2 regions of the Streptomyces sp. NPDC003284 genome follow, and region 1 is predicted to be linked to the other one. Evidence: riboswitches for the same ligand, from Rfam matches in the RefSeq annotation. Region 1 holds a riboswitch; the other holds the start of a gene.

Region 1 (5,430 bases):
CCCCTCGCTCCGCAGTCGGCGGGCGAACATGCGGGCCGCGCGCATCGGGCCGACCGTGTGGGAGCTGGACGGGCCGATGCCGATCGAGAACAGGTCGAAGACCGAGATGGCCACGGGGGGACTCCTCAATGCGGGGGGTGGTGCGAGGGGCGGGGCACCGCGCGGTGCCGGGCCGGGGTCGCCGGCCGGTGCGCGGTGCCCCTCGGGGTGTCTTACTTGTCCAGACCCGGGTACAGCGGGTGCTTGTCGGCCAGGGCCTTCACCCGGGCCTTGAGCGCCTCGGCGTCGTAGGACGGCTTCAGCGCCTCGGCGATCACGTCCGCGACCTCGGTGAAGTCCTCGGCCGTGAAGCCGCGGGTCGCCAGGGCCGGGGTGCCGATCCGGAGGCCGGAGGTGACCATCGGCGGCCGCGGGTCGTTCGGGACCGCGTTGCGGTTGACGGTGATCCCGACCTCGTGGAGGCGGTCCTCGGCCTGCTGGCCGTCCAGCTCCGAGTGGCGCAGGTCCACCAGGACCAGGTGCACGTCGGTGCCGCCGGACAGCACGTCCACGCCCACCGCCCTGGCGTCCTCCTGGACCAGGCGCTCGGCCAGGATCCGGGCGCCCTCCAGGGTACGCCGCTGGCGCTCCTTGAAGTCCTCGCCCGCGGCGACCTTGAAGGCCACGGCCTTCGCGGCGATCACATGCTCCAGCGGGCCACCCTGCTGACCGGGGAAGACCGCGGAGTTGATCTTCTTGGCGAGTTCGGCCGTGGAGAGGATCACACCGCCGCGCGGGCCGCCCAGCGTCTTGTGGGTGGTGGTGGTCACCACATGGGCGTGCGGCACCGGGTTGGGGTGCAGGCCCGCCGCGACCAGACCGGCGAAGTGCGCCATGTCGACCATCAGATACGCGCCGACCTCGTCCGCGATCCGGCGGAACGCGGCGAAGTCCAGCTGCCGCGGGTACGCCGACCAGCCGGCCACGATCAGCTTCGGCTTGGACTCCTTGGCCAGCTTCTCCACCTCGGCCATGTCGACCTGGCCGTCCTCGCCCACGTGGTAGGCGACGACGTCGTAGAGCTTGCCGGAGAAGTTGATCTTCATGCCGTGGGTCAGGTGCCCGCCGTGCGCGAGGTTCAGACCCATGATCGTGTCGCCCGGCTTGAGCAGCGCGAACATCGCCGCCGCGTTGGCCTGGGCGCCCGAGTGCGGCTGCACGTTGGCGTGCTCGGCGCCGAACAGCGCCTTGACCCGGTCGATCGCGATCTGCTCGACCACGTCGACGTGCTCGCAGCCGCCGTAGTAGCGGCGGCCCGGGTAGCCCTCGGCGTACTTGTTGGTGAGGACCGAGCCCTGCGCCTCCATGACCGCGACCGGAGCGAAGTTCTCCGAGGCGATCATCTCCAGCGTGGACTGCTGGCGGCGCAGCTCCGCGTCGACCGCGGCGGCCACGTCCGGGTCCAGCTCGTGCAGGGGGGTGTCGAGAACGCTCATCGGTGTCCCTCCGCCCCTCAGCCGGCGTTCTGCGCGGTGTACTCGTCGGCGGAGAGCAGGTCGGCCGGCTCCTCCGAGAGGCGGACCTTGAACAGCCAGCCGCCCTCGAAGGGGGCGGAGTTCACCAGCGACGGGTCGTCCACCACGTCCTGGTTGGCCTCGGTGATCTCACCGCTGACCGGGGAGTACAGGTCGGAGACCGACTTGGTCGACTCCAGTTCGCCGCAGGTCTCGCCCGCGGTCACGGTGGTGCCCACCGCCGGGAGGTCGGCGTAGACGACATCGCCGAGCGCGTTGGCCGCGAACTCCGTGATGCCGACCGTCGCGACGCCGTCCTCGGCGGGCGACAGCCACTCGTGCTCCTTGCTGTAGCGCAGCTGCTGGGGGTTGTTCATGCCTGAATTCTCCTGTACGCGGGTCAGTGGTGGTGAATGAGGGAGTGCGCGGGCATGCGTGAGGCGGGTCGGGTGACCCGGATCACCGTCGGCCGTGGCTCGACGGTGTCACTTCTGCCGCTTGTAGAAGGGCAGCGCCACGACCTCGAACGGCTCGTGGCTGCCCCGGATGTCCACGCCGACCCCGGCCGTGCCCGGCGCGGCGTGCGCGGCGTCGACGTAGGCCATGGCGATCGGCTTGCCCAGGGTGGGGGAGGGGGCGCCGGAGGTGACCTCGCCGATCACCTCGCCGCCGGACACCACGGAGTACCCGGCGCGCGGCACCCGGCGGCCCTCGGCGACCAGCCCGACCAGGACGCGCGGCGGGGCCTGCTCGGCGCGCCCGGCGGCGGCCAGCAGCGCCTCGCGGCCGACGAAGTCGCCCTCCTTCTCGAACTTCACCACCCGGCCCAGACCCGCGTCGAACGGGGTCAGGGCGGTGGTCAGCTCGTGCCCGTACAGCGGCATGCCCGCCTCCAGGCGCAGCGTGTCGCGGCAGGACAGACCGCAGGCCACCAGGCCCGCGCCCGCGCCGGCCTCGGTCAGCGCCTGCCACAGCTCCACGGCGTGCTCCGGCTTCACGAACAGCTCGAAGCCGTCCTCGCCGGTGTAGCCGGTGCGCGCGATCAGCGCGGGCACCCCGGCGACCGTGCCGGGCAGACCCGCGTAGTACTTCAGGCCGTCCAGGTCGGCGTCGGTGAGAGACTTCAGGATGCCGGAGGACTCCGGGCCCTGGATCGCGAGCAGCGCGTAGGCGTCCCGGTCGTCGCGGACCTCGGCGTCGAAGCCCGCCGCCCGCTCGGTGAGCGAGTCCAGCACCACCTGGGCGTTGGAGGCGTTGGCCACCACCATGTACTCGGTGTCGGCGAGCCGGTAGACGATCAGGTCGTCCAGGATGCCGCCGTCCGCGCGGCAGATCATGGTGTAGCGGGCGCGGCCGACGCCGACCGAGGCGATGTTGCCGACCAGCGCGAAGTTCAGCAGGGCGGCGGCCTGGGGGCCGGTCACGGTGATCTCGCCCATGTGGGACAGGTCGAACAGACCGGCCCGGGTGCGCACGGCGACATGCTCGTCGCGCTCGGAGCCGTAGCGCAGCGGCATGTCCCAGCCGGCGAAGTCGGTCATCGTGGCACCGAGCGAGCGGTGCACCGCGTCGAGGGCGGTGTGACGGAGCGGACGGGACACGGAACTGCTCATCGGTCGGTCTCCCAGGCATGGCGGGCGAGGACGGGGCGTGTCCTCCCCATCTGTCATCGGAACCTGAGAGGTTCGCCATGACCGCCCGAGGACGGACGGACACGGCTTGCACCTTGGGTGGGGCCGCCGCGGCAGGGCGGGCGGCCCGCTTTTCAGATGTGCCTCGCCCGCGCGGTAACGGTGCCTGAGAGATTCAAGGGAGGGACTTGCTCCTTCGGCGCCCCGGGCAGACACGCTGCCGGGGACTCTCCCGCGCGGATTCAAACGGCCGGTATGCAGTTGGCGCGCACATCATTGCATGCCCGGACACTTCACGGCAGGCCGGATCTGTAACCGTGCTGTGGCAGAACGCGCACGGAAACGGCAGACACCGTCCATTACCTTCTCTTTACACTCAAGGGGAAGGTGAACCGTCACCGCCCCGGGGAGGACGATGACGGTGAACAGGACCGCGCCGGCGTACGTGATCACCCGGGCGCCCGCCCTGCCGGGACAGCCGGGGGCCCCGGCCCGCGAGCGGTGCGACGGGCCCCCGGCCCCCGTCGTCCGCGACCTGCGCGAGCGCCCCGGCCGCGCCCCGCACGCCCTGCTCTTCGGACCGGGCGACGTGGTCGTGGTCACCGGACTGCCCGGCGGCGGCAAGTCCACGCTGATGCGCCGCGCCGCGCCCGGCCCCCGCATCGACTCGCAGGACACCCGCGACCGCTGGGACGCCCGTCTGGCGCACCGCCTGCCCTACGCGCTCTACCGCCCCCTGGTCCGCCTCGCCCACTACGCCGCGCTGCGCCGCGCCCTGCGCGGCGGCGAGGGCGTCGTGGTCCACGACTGCGGCACCCAGCGCTGGGTGCGCGGCTGGCTGGCCCGCGCCGCCCGCCGCCGCGGCGGCGCCCTCCACCTGGTCCTGCTGGACGTCGCCCCCGAGGCGGCGCTCACCGGCCAGCGCGAGCGCGGCCGCCGGGTCTCGCGCTACGCCTTCGGCCGCCACCGCAGGTCCGTCGCCCGGCTGCTGGCCGCGGTGGAGCGCGGCGAGCTGCCCGAGGGCTGCGCCTCGGCGGTGCTGCTGGACCGCGCGGCGGCGGCCGGGCTGCGCCGGATCGCCTTCACCGGCCGGCCCGGCCCCGGCACCCGATAACCTTCCGGTCACACCAGTGGTTTCCGGCAGGCGGTAGGCAGATGGACTTCCCGGCGGACTTCTCCGCGGACATTCCGGGGGACTTCCCGGCACAGGCACACCCCCACCCGCACGGCGGGTGGCCCGGCAACGAGCTGGAGGAGGTGCTCTCCGCGGCCCTCGGCATCCCCACGGCCGGCGGCCGCGTCATCGAGGTGCTCGGCCGCAGCTTCCTGTGGGTGCCGCTGCCGAACGGCGGCGGCCCGGACAGCGGCCCGCTCGACCTGCCCACGCTGGAGATCGACGGCCAGGCGTACGTACCGGTCTTCAGCTCCGAGGAGCAGTTCCGCCACGTCGTCGGCGCGCACATGGCGTACACCGTCGCGCCCGCCGTGGAGTTCGCCCGCGGGCTGCCCGCCCAGGTCGGCATCGCGCTCAACCCGGACGGCGTGGCCGGAATGCCGCTGCCGCCGCCCGCCGTGGCCGCACTGTGCCGGGCCGGGCGCACCGCGCTGGACGGCCCCGCCGCCGGCGGCCGGGTCCGGCTCTACGAACCCGACTGGCAGGACGACCCGGTGGACTTCCTGTCCGCCGCCTCCGCCGAGTTCGACGCCACCGGCGTGGTGCGCACCGCCCGCCGCTGCCTGGCCGCCGTCGAGACCGCCGACCCGGTCCTGTTCGTCGGCGTCGAGCTGACCTCGGCGGACGACGAGGCGCGCGCCCGCCCGCTCGACGCCCTGGGCCGCGCCCTGGCGGCGGCGCCCCCGGCCTGGCCGGTGAACCTGGTCCTGCTGGACATCACGGACGACCCGGTGGCCGTATGGCTGCGGGAGAAGGTCAGGCCCTTCTACGGGCACGGACACTGAGACGGCGGGGGGCGCGCGGACGCCGGCGGCACGGACCGGCGCCGCCCGCGCGCGCGACCGCGGCACGGACCGGGCCGCCGGGCGGCTTTAAGCTGGACGCACAGCCCGGTCGAGGGCAACACGGAGGGGCGGTAAATGGTGAGCGCCAGCGACACCGCGGCCGGGCATGTCGAGCAGATGCTCCGCCAGGTGACACCCGGGCGGTACGACGCCTACGAAGCGCTGCTGCGCACCCTCGCGACCCCGTCCACCGGCCAGGTCTGGATGCTGCTCTGGCACGGCCAGGCCGGTGCCCCCGACGCCCAGTACGGCCACATGGAGGTCGGCGGCCACGGCTACGCGCCCTG
Region 2 (5,430 bases), on a different contig from region 1:
TCGGCGACGTGCTCCTCGAACACACCGTGCGTGGACGGGTAGGTGATCATCAGCACGGCGAGCTGCTCGCGGTGCTGCTCGATCTTGGCGCGCAGGTCGTCGACGTCGACCTCGCCGTCCTCGGCGGTCTTCACCACGACGACCTTCATCCCGGCCATCACCGCGCTGGCGGCGTTGGTGCCGTGCGCGGAGGACGGGATGAGGCAGACGGTGCGCTGCTCGTCGCCGTTGGCGCGGTGGTAGCCGCGCACGGCGAGCAGACCGGCCAGCTCACCCTGCGATCCGGCGTTCGGCTGGAGGGAGACCTTGTCGTAGCCGGTGACCTCGGCGAGCCGGTCCTCCAGCTCGCGGATGAGGGTGAGGTAGCCCTGCGCCTGCTCGGCGGGGACGAAGGGGTGCAGCTGGCCGAACTCGGGCCAGGTGACCGGCTCCATCTCGGTGGTCGCGTTGAGCTTCATGGTGCAGGAGCCCAGCGGGATCATGCCCCGGTCCAGCGCGTAGTCGCGGTCGGCGAGCTTGCGCAGGTAGCGCAGCATCGCCGTCTCGGAGCGGTGCTGGCTGAAGACGGGGTGGGTGAGGTAGGCGTCGGTGCGCAGCAGGTCCTGGGACAGGATCTGGCCGGCGGCGGCGTCCAGCGCGTCGATGTCGCCGGTGGCGCCGAAGGCGGACCACACGGTCCGCAGCTGGGCGCGCGTGGTGGTCTCGTCGCAGGCGATCGAGACGTGGTCGGCGTCGACGAGGCGGAGGTTCACGCCGCCCTCGCGCGCGGCGGCGACGATCTCGGCGGCGCGGCCCTCGGCGCGGACCGTCAGCGTGTCGAAGTACGCCCCGTGGACGACGGTGGCGCCGCCCGTCTTCAGGCCCTCGGCGAGGACGGCGGCGTAGCGGTGGGTGCGCAGCGCTATGTCCTTCAGGCCCTCGGGCCCGTGGTAGACGGCGTACATGCCGGCCATGACGGCGAGCAGCACCTGCGCGGTGCAGATGTTGCTGGTGGCCTTCTCACGGCGGATGTGCTGCTCGCGGGTCTGGAGGGCGAGGCGGTACGCCTTGTTGCCGTCGGCGTCCACGGAGACGCCGACCAGGCGGCCGGGCAGGCTGCGGGCGAACTGCTCGCGCACCGCCATGTAACCGGCGTGCGGTCCGCCGAAGCCCATCGGCACGCCGAAGCGCTGCGTGGTGCCCACGGCGATGTCCGCGCCCAGCTCGCCGGGCGACTTCAGCAGGGTGAGGGCGAGCAGGTCGGCGGCGACGGTGACCAGGGCGCCCAGCGCGTGCGCCTGGTCGATGACGGGCTTGAGGTCGCGGACGGCACCGGAGGCGCCGGGGTACTGGAGGAGGACGCCGTTGATGTCGCGCTCGGCGAGCGCGGCGGGGATGCCGTCGCTCAGGTCGGCGACGACGACCTCGACACCGGCCGGTTCGGCGCGGGTCTCGATGACGGCGATGGTCTGCGGCAGCGTGTCCGCGTCGACCAGGAAGAGACCCTTCTTGTTCTTGCCCATGCGCCGGGACAGCGCCAGCGCCTCGGCGGCGGCGGTGCCCTCGTCGAGCAGGGAGGCGCCGGAGGTCGGCAGACCGGTGAGGTCGGCGACCACGGTCTGGAAGTTCAGCAGCGCCTCCAGGCGGCCCTGCGAGATCTCCGGCTGGTACGGGGTGTACGCCGTGTACCAGGACGGGTTCTCCATGACGTTGCGCAGGATGACCGGCGGGGTGAACGTCCCGTAGTAGCCGAGTCCGATCATCGAGCCGAGGACCTGGTTGCGGTCGGCGAGGGAGCGCAGCTCGGCCAGCACCTCGGCCTCGGTGCGGGCGCCCGGCAGGTCCAGGGTGTCGGCGTTCTTGATCACGTCCGGCACGGCGGCGGCGGTGAGTTCGTCGAGCGAGCCGTAGCCGACCTGCGCGAGCATCTTGGCCCGCGCCTCCTGGTCGGGCCCGATGTGGCGCTGCTCGAAGGGGATGCCCTGTTCGAGCTCGGAGAGCGGAATGCGCTGGGCGGTCATTGCGGAGGCCTCCTGGTCTGACGCGACCTTCGAGGGACACCACGGCGCGGGTGTCCCGACGGCCTCCCCCTCTGTCATCTCAACCTGAGAGCTTCACCGGGCCGTCCGTGGGCGCCCGGCTTTCACCGTCGGTGAGAGCGGACGCCGTCGACATCCGCTCTGCTTTCCAGAGTGACCTCGTCCGTGCGGTACGTGGGCCTGAGAGATTCCGGGGAGGATTTGCTCCTTCGGCGCCTCCGGTGTTGCTGGAGGACTCTCCCGCACGGGGTCAGCAGCCGCTGCCAGGGTACCAGCGGGCCGGGAGCCCGAGCCTTCGAGTGGCCGCCCCGCCGAATGTGCTCTTTTGTAGTGCTTACGGATGAGTTGCGACCATGTGGAGGGACCGTGCTGACCGAGATCGATCCGCGCAACCTGATCGGCCGCAAGGCGTTCGACCGCAACGGCCACAAGATCGGCACGGTGGACGAGGTGTACCTCGACGACGCGACCGGTGTGCCCGAGTGGGCGGCCATACGCACCGGCCTGTTCTCCCGGGACGCCTTCGTGCCCCTGGAGCCCAGCGAACTGGTCGAGGGCGCCCTGCGCGTCCCCTTCGAGCGCGCCCTGATCAAGGAGGCGCCGGACTTCGGCGTCGGCCGCCACCTCTCCCCGGAGCAGGAACTCCAGCTCTACCACCACTACGGCCTCGATGTGACACCTCCGGTCGCTCCCCTGGACCGCGACTTCGGCAAGCTGGCGGGCTCCGGCACGGAGGAGCCCTGAGGCAGGCCGGCCCTGTCCTCTCCTCTCCCCCTTCCCGCGCCGCACTCGTACGCGTACTCATCCGACGCCCAGCGCGGTCCCACCCCCGGGGGTGCCCGCCGTGCCCGCCGGGTCCGTCGATTCCGTCGCGTCCGCCGGTCTTCGCCGTACCAGCGGCAGCGGATCCGCCGGTTCCAGAGCCGGGTCGTCGACGCGGAAGGTCCTGATCCGCCCCGGCGCCGACTGCGGTGTCTCGAAGCGGACCGTGACCCTGCCGACGCCGCTGCCCTGCACCCAGCCGTGTCCGTGCTCGGTGTGCCGCACGTCGTGCCCCGCGGACCAGTGCCGCTCGGCGGGCTCCGCCGGTTCCGGTGCCGGTTCGTCCACGGGCTCCTCAGCGGGGTGCTCCGCGGCCTCTCCGGCCGCCTGGGCGAACAGGTCCTCCTGGGTGTAGTCGGCGAGCCCGGACACGCCCACTCCGAGCAGCCGCACCCCGCCGGTGGTGTCCACCGAGTCCAGCAGCCGGGCGGCGGCCTCCCGCACCACCGCCTGGTCGTCGGTGGGCCCGCGCAGCGTCTCCGACCGGGTCAGCGTGGAGAAGTCGTACCGCCGCACCTTGAGCACGATGGTCCGGCCCGACAGGCCGGCCCCGCGCAGCCGCCCCACACAGCGGTCGGCCAGCCGCTGCACCTCCAGGCCCACCCGCAGCCGGTCGTGGATGTCGATGTCGTAGGTGTCCTCCACCGACACCGACTTCGTCTCCCGCTCGGCGACCACCGGCCGCTCGTCGTGGGCCAGCGCCATCGCGTGCAGCGCGTGCCCGTGCGCCTTGCCCAGCAGGCGCACCAGCTCGTCCTCGCCCGCCTCGGCGAGCTCGTCGACGGTGTGGATCCCGGCCCGGCGCAGATGGTCCCCCGTGGCCGGTCCCACGCCCGGCAGGGTCCGCACCGACAGGGGGCCGAGGAGGGCGCGCTCCGTGCCCGGTTCGATGAGCACGAGACCGTCCGGCTTGGCCCGCTCGGAGGCGATCTTGGCGAGCATCTTGGAGGCGGCCAGGCCGACCGAGCCCGTCAGCCCCGTGACGGCCCGGATGTCGGCCCGCAGCCGCGCCCCCGCCAGCCGGGCGGATTCCTCGTCCGAGGCCGCTCCCCCGGCCTCCAGGTCCACGAACGCCTCGTCCAGGCTCAGCGGCTCCACCAGCGGGGACAGCGCCCGCAGCAGCCCCATCACCTGCTCGCTGATCGACCGGTAGAAGCCGAAGCGCGGCACCAGATACGCGGCGTTCGGCGCCAGGCGGCGCGCCTGGGCCATCGGCATCGCGGAGTGGACGCCGAAGACCCGCGCCTCGTACGACGCGGTGGCCACCACACCGCGCGGGCCGAGGCCGCCCACCACGACCGCCTTCCCGCGCAGGCTCGGCTTGGACGCCTGCTCCGCCTGGGCGAAGAAGGCATCCATGTCGAGATGCAGGATCGTCGGCGCGCTTCTCACATCTCCGATGCTGCACCACGCCACTGACAATGCCCCCGGCGCGGCGCACGACGCGCGCTCAGGCGGCCGTCCGCGACCGGGATCCGGCCTGCCGCCGAGCGGGCCGGCGGGCGGTCAGACCGCCCGGTTGCGGCGCCTGGCCAGCTCGTCCCCGGGGTTGTGGCCCACCAGGGTCTCACCGGTGTCGACACGCTCGCCGTGCAGCTGCGACAGGGCGCTCTCCACATCGCGCCACACCACTCCGACGGCGATGCCGAAGATGCCCTGGCCGCCCTGGAGCAGAGCGTGCACCTCGTCGGGCGAGGTGCACTCGTAGACCGTCGCGCCGTCGCTCATCAGCGTCATGCGCTCCAGGTCGCTGAACCCCTGCCGACGCAGGTGCTGCACGGCGGTCCGGATGTTCTGCAACGAGACACCGGTGTCCAGGAACCTCTTGACGATCTTCAGGACGACGACGTCGCGGAAGCTGTAGAGCCGCTGGGTGCCGGACCCGTGGGCCGGGCGCACGCTCGGTTCGACCAGGCCGGTGCGGGCCCAGTAGTCCAGTTGCCGGTAGGTGATGCCTGCCGCCGCACAGGCCGTCGGGCCTCGGTAGCCGATTTCCTCGGACGCCATGGACGCCGCCCCTTTGCCGCTCGGCACGGCCGCCGGCCGCTGCGGAGCCTGGTCGGCCGCGCTGTCGTGAAGCCGGTACGGACCGCTTCCCCCGACGTCGATCCCGGGGGCACCCCCAGCCGTACCGTCGCCGCTGCTGCTCACGCCGACCTCCGTCCTTGACCTGCCTCCTCGACGGTAGGCAGTCACCACGGGTGCGTCAACGATCGCCACACTCGGCACGCCGAGTGATAATCACCCTAAGAGTGGTTTCCCGTGCCCCACCGCGGGGAAAGGCTAGCCGAATGCCCTCGTGAGGGGCTCAAGGGCACCCTGGCCGGCCGTCGGCATATGCGGGTGTTCTCACTGGCTGCTGGTGCCGAAGTCCTCCGGCGAGATCTGGTCGAGGAACTCGCGGAATTTCTCCACCTCGTCCTCCTGCTCGTCCGGGATCGCGATGCCCGCGTCGTCGAGCACCGTGTCGCTGCCGTAGATCGGCGTACCGGTGCGCAGCGCGAGCGCTATGGCGTCGGACGGGCGGGCACTCACCTCCACTCCGCTGGCGAAGACCAGCTCGGCGTAGAAGACACCCTCGCGCAGATCC

Evidence for each region. Region 1 has a riboswitch for glycine ahead of gcvT (glycine cleavage system aminomethyltransferase GcvT). Riboswitches for the same ligand answer to the same signal wherever they lie in the genome.
Region 2: another riboswitch for glycine. It lies ahead of gcvP (aminomethyl-transferring glycine dehydrogenase); the one in region 1 lies ahead of gcvT (glycine cleavage system aminomethyltransferase GcvT).

Annotation. Positions count from the first base shown of each region.
Region 1 is NZ_JBSFSI010000027.1:49,370-54,799, reverse strand. Features, by position in the region: gene ACWDYF_RS34255 (L-serine ammonia-lyase) at 1-114, opposite strand, end outside; gene glyA (serine hydroxymethyltransferase) at 213-1,475, opposite strand; gene gcvH (glycine cleavage system protein GcvH) at 1,493-1,870, opposite strand; gene gcvT (glycine cleavage system aminomethyltransferase GcvT) at 1,979-3,106, opposite strand; glycine riboswitch at 3,147-3,268, opposite strand; glycine riboswitch at 3,269-3,369, opposite strand; gene ACWDYF_RS34235 (AAA family ATPase) at 3,540-4,238, shown strand; gene ACWDYF_RS34230 (enhanced serine sensitivity protein SseB) at 4,280-5,083, shown strand; gene ACWDYF_RS34225 (enhanced serine sensitivity protein SseB C-terminal domain-containing protein) at 5,222-5,430, shown strand, end outside.
Region 2 is NZ_JBSFSI010000013.1:7,780-13,209, reverse strand. Features, by position in the region: gene gcvP (aminomethyl-transferring glycine dehydrogenase) at 1-2,000, opposite strand, end outside; glycine riboswitch at 2,177-2,271, opposite strand; gene ACWDYF_RS24930 (PRC-barrel domain-containing protein) at 2,385-2,762, shown strand; partial or broken gene ACWDYF_RS24925 (DNA polymerase IV) at 2,678-4,232, opposite strand; gene ACWDYF_RS24920 (MerR family transcriptional regulator) at 4,347-4,991, opposite strand; gene ACWDYF_RS24915 (bifunctional nuclease family protein) at 5,190-5,430, opposite strand, start outside.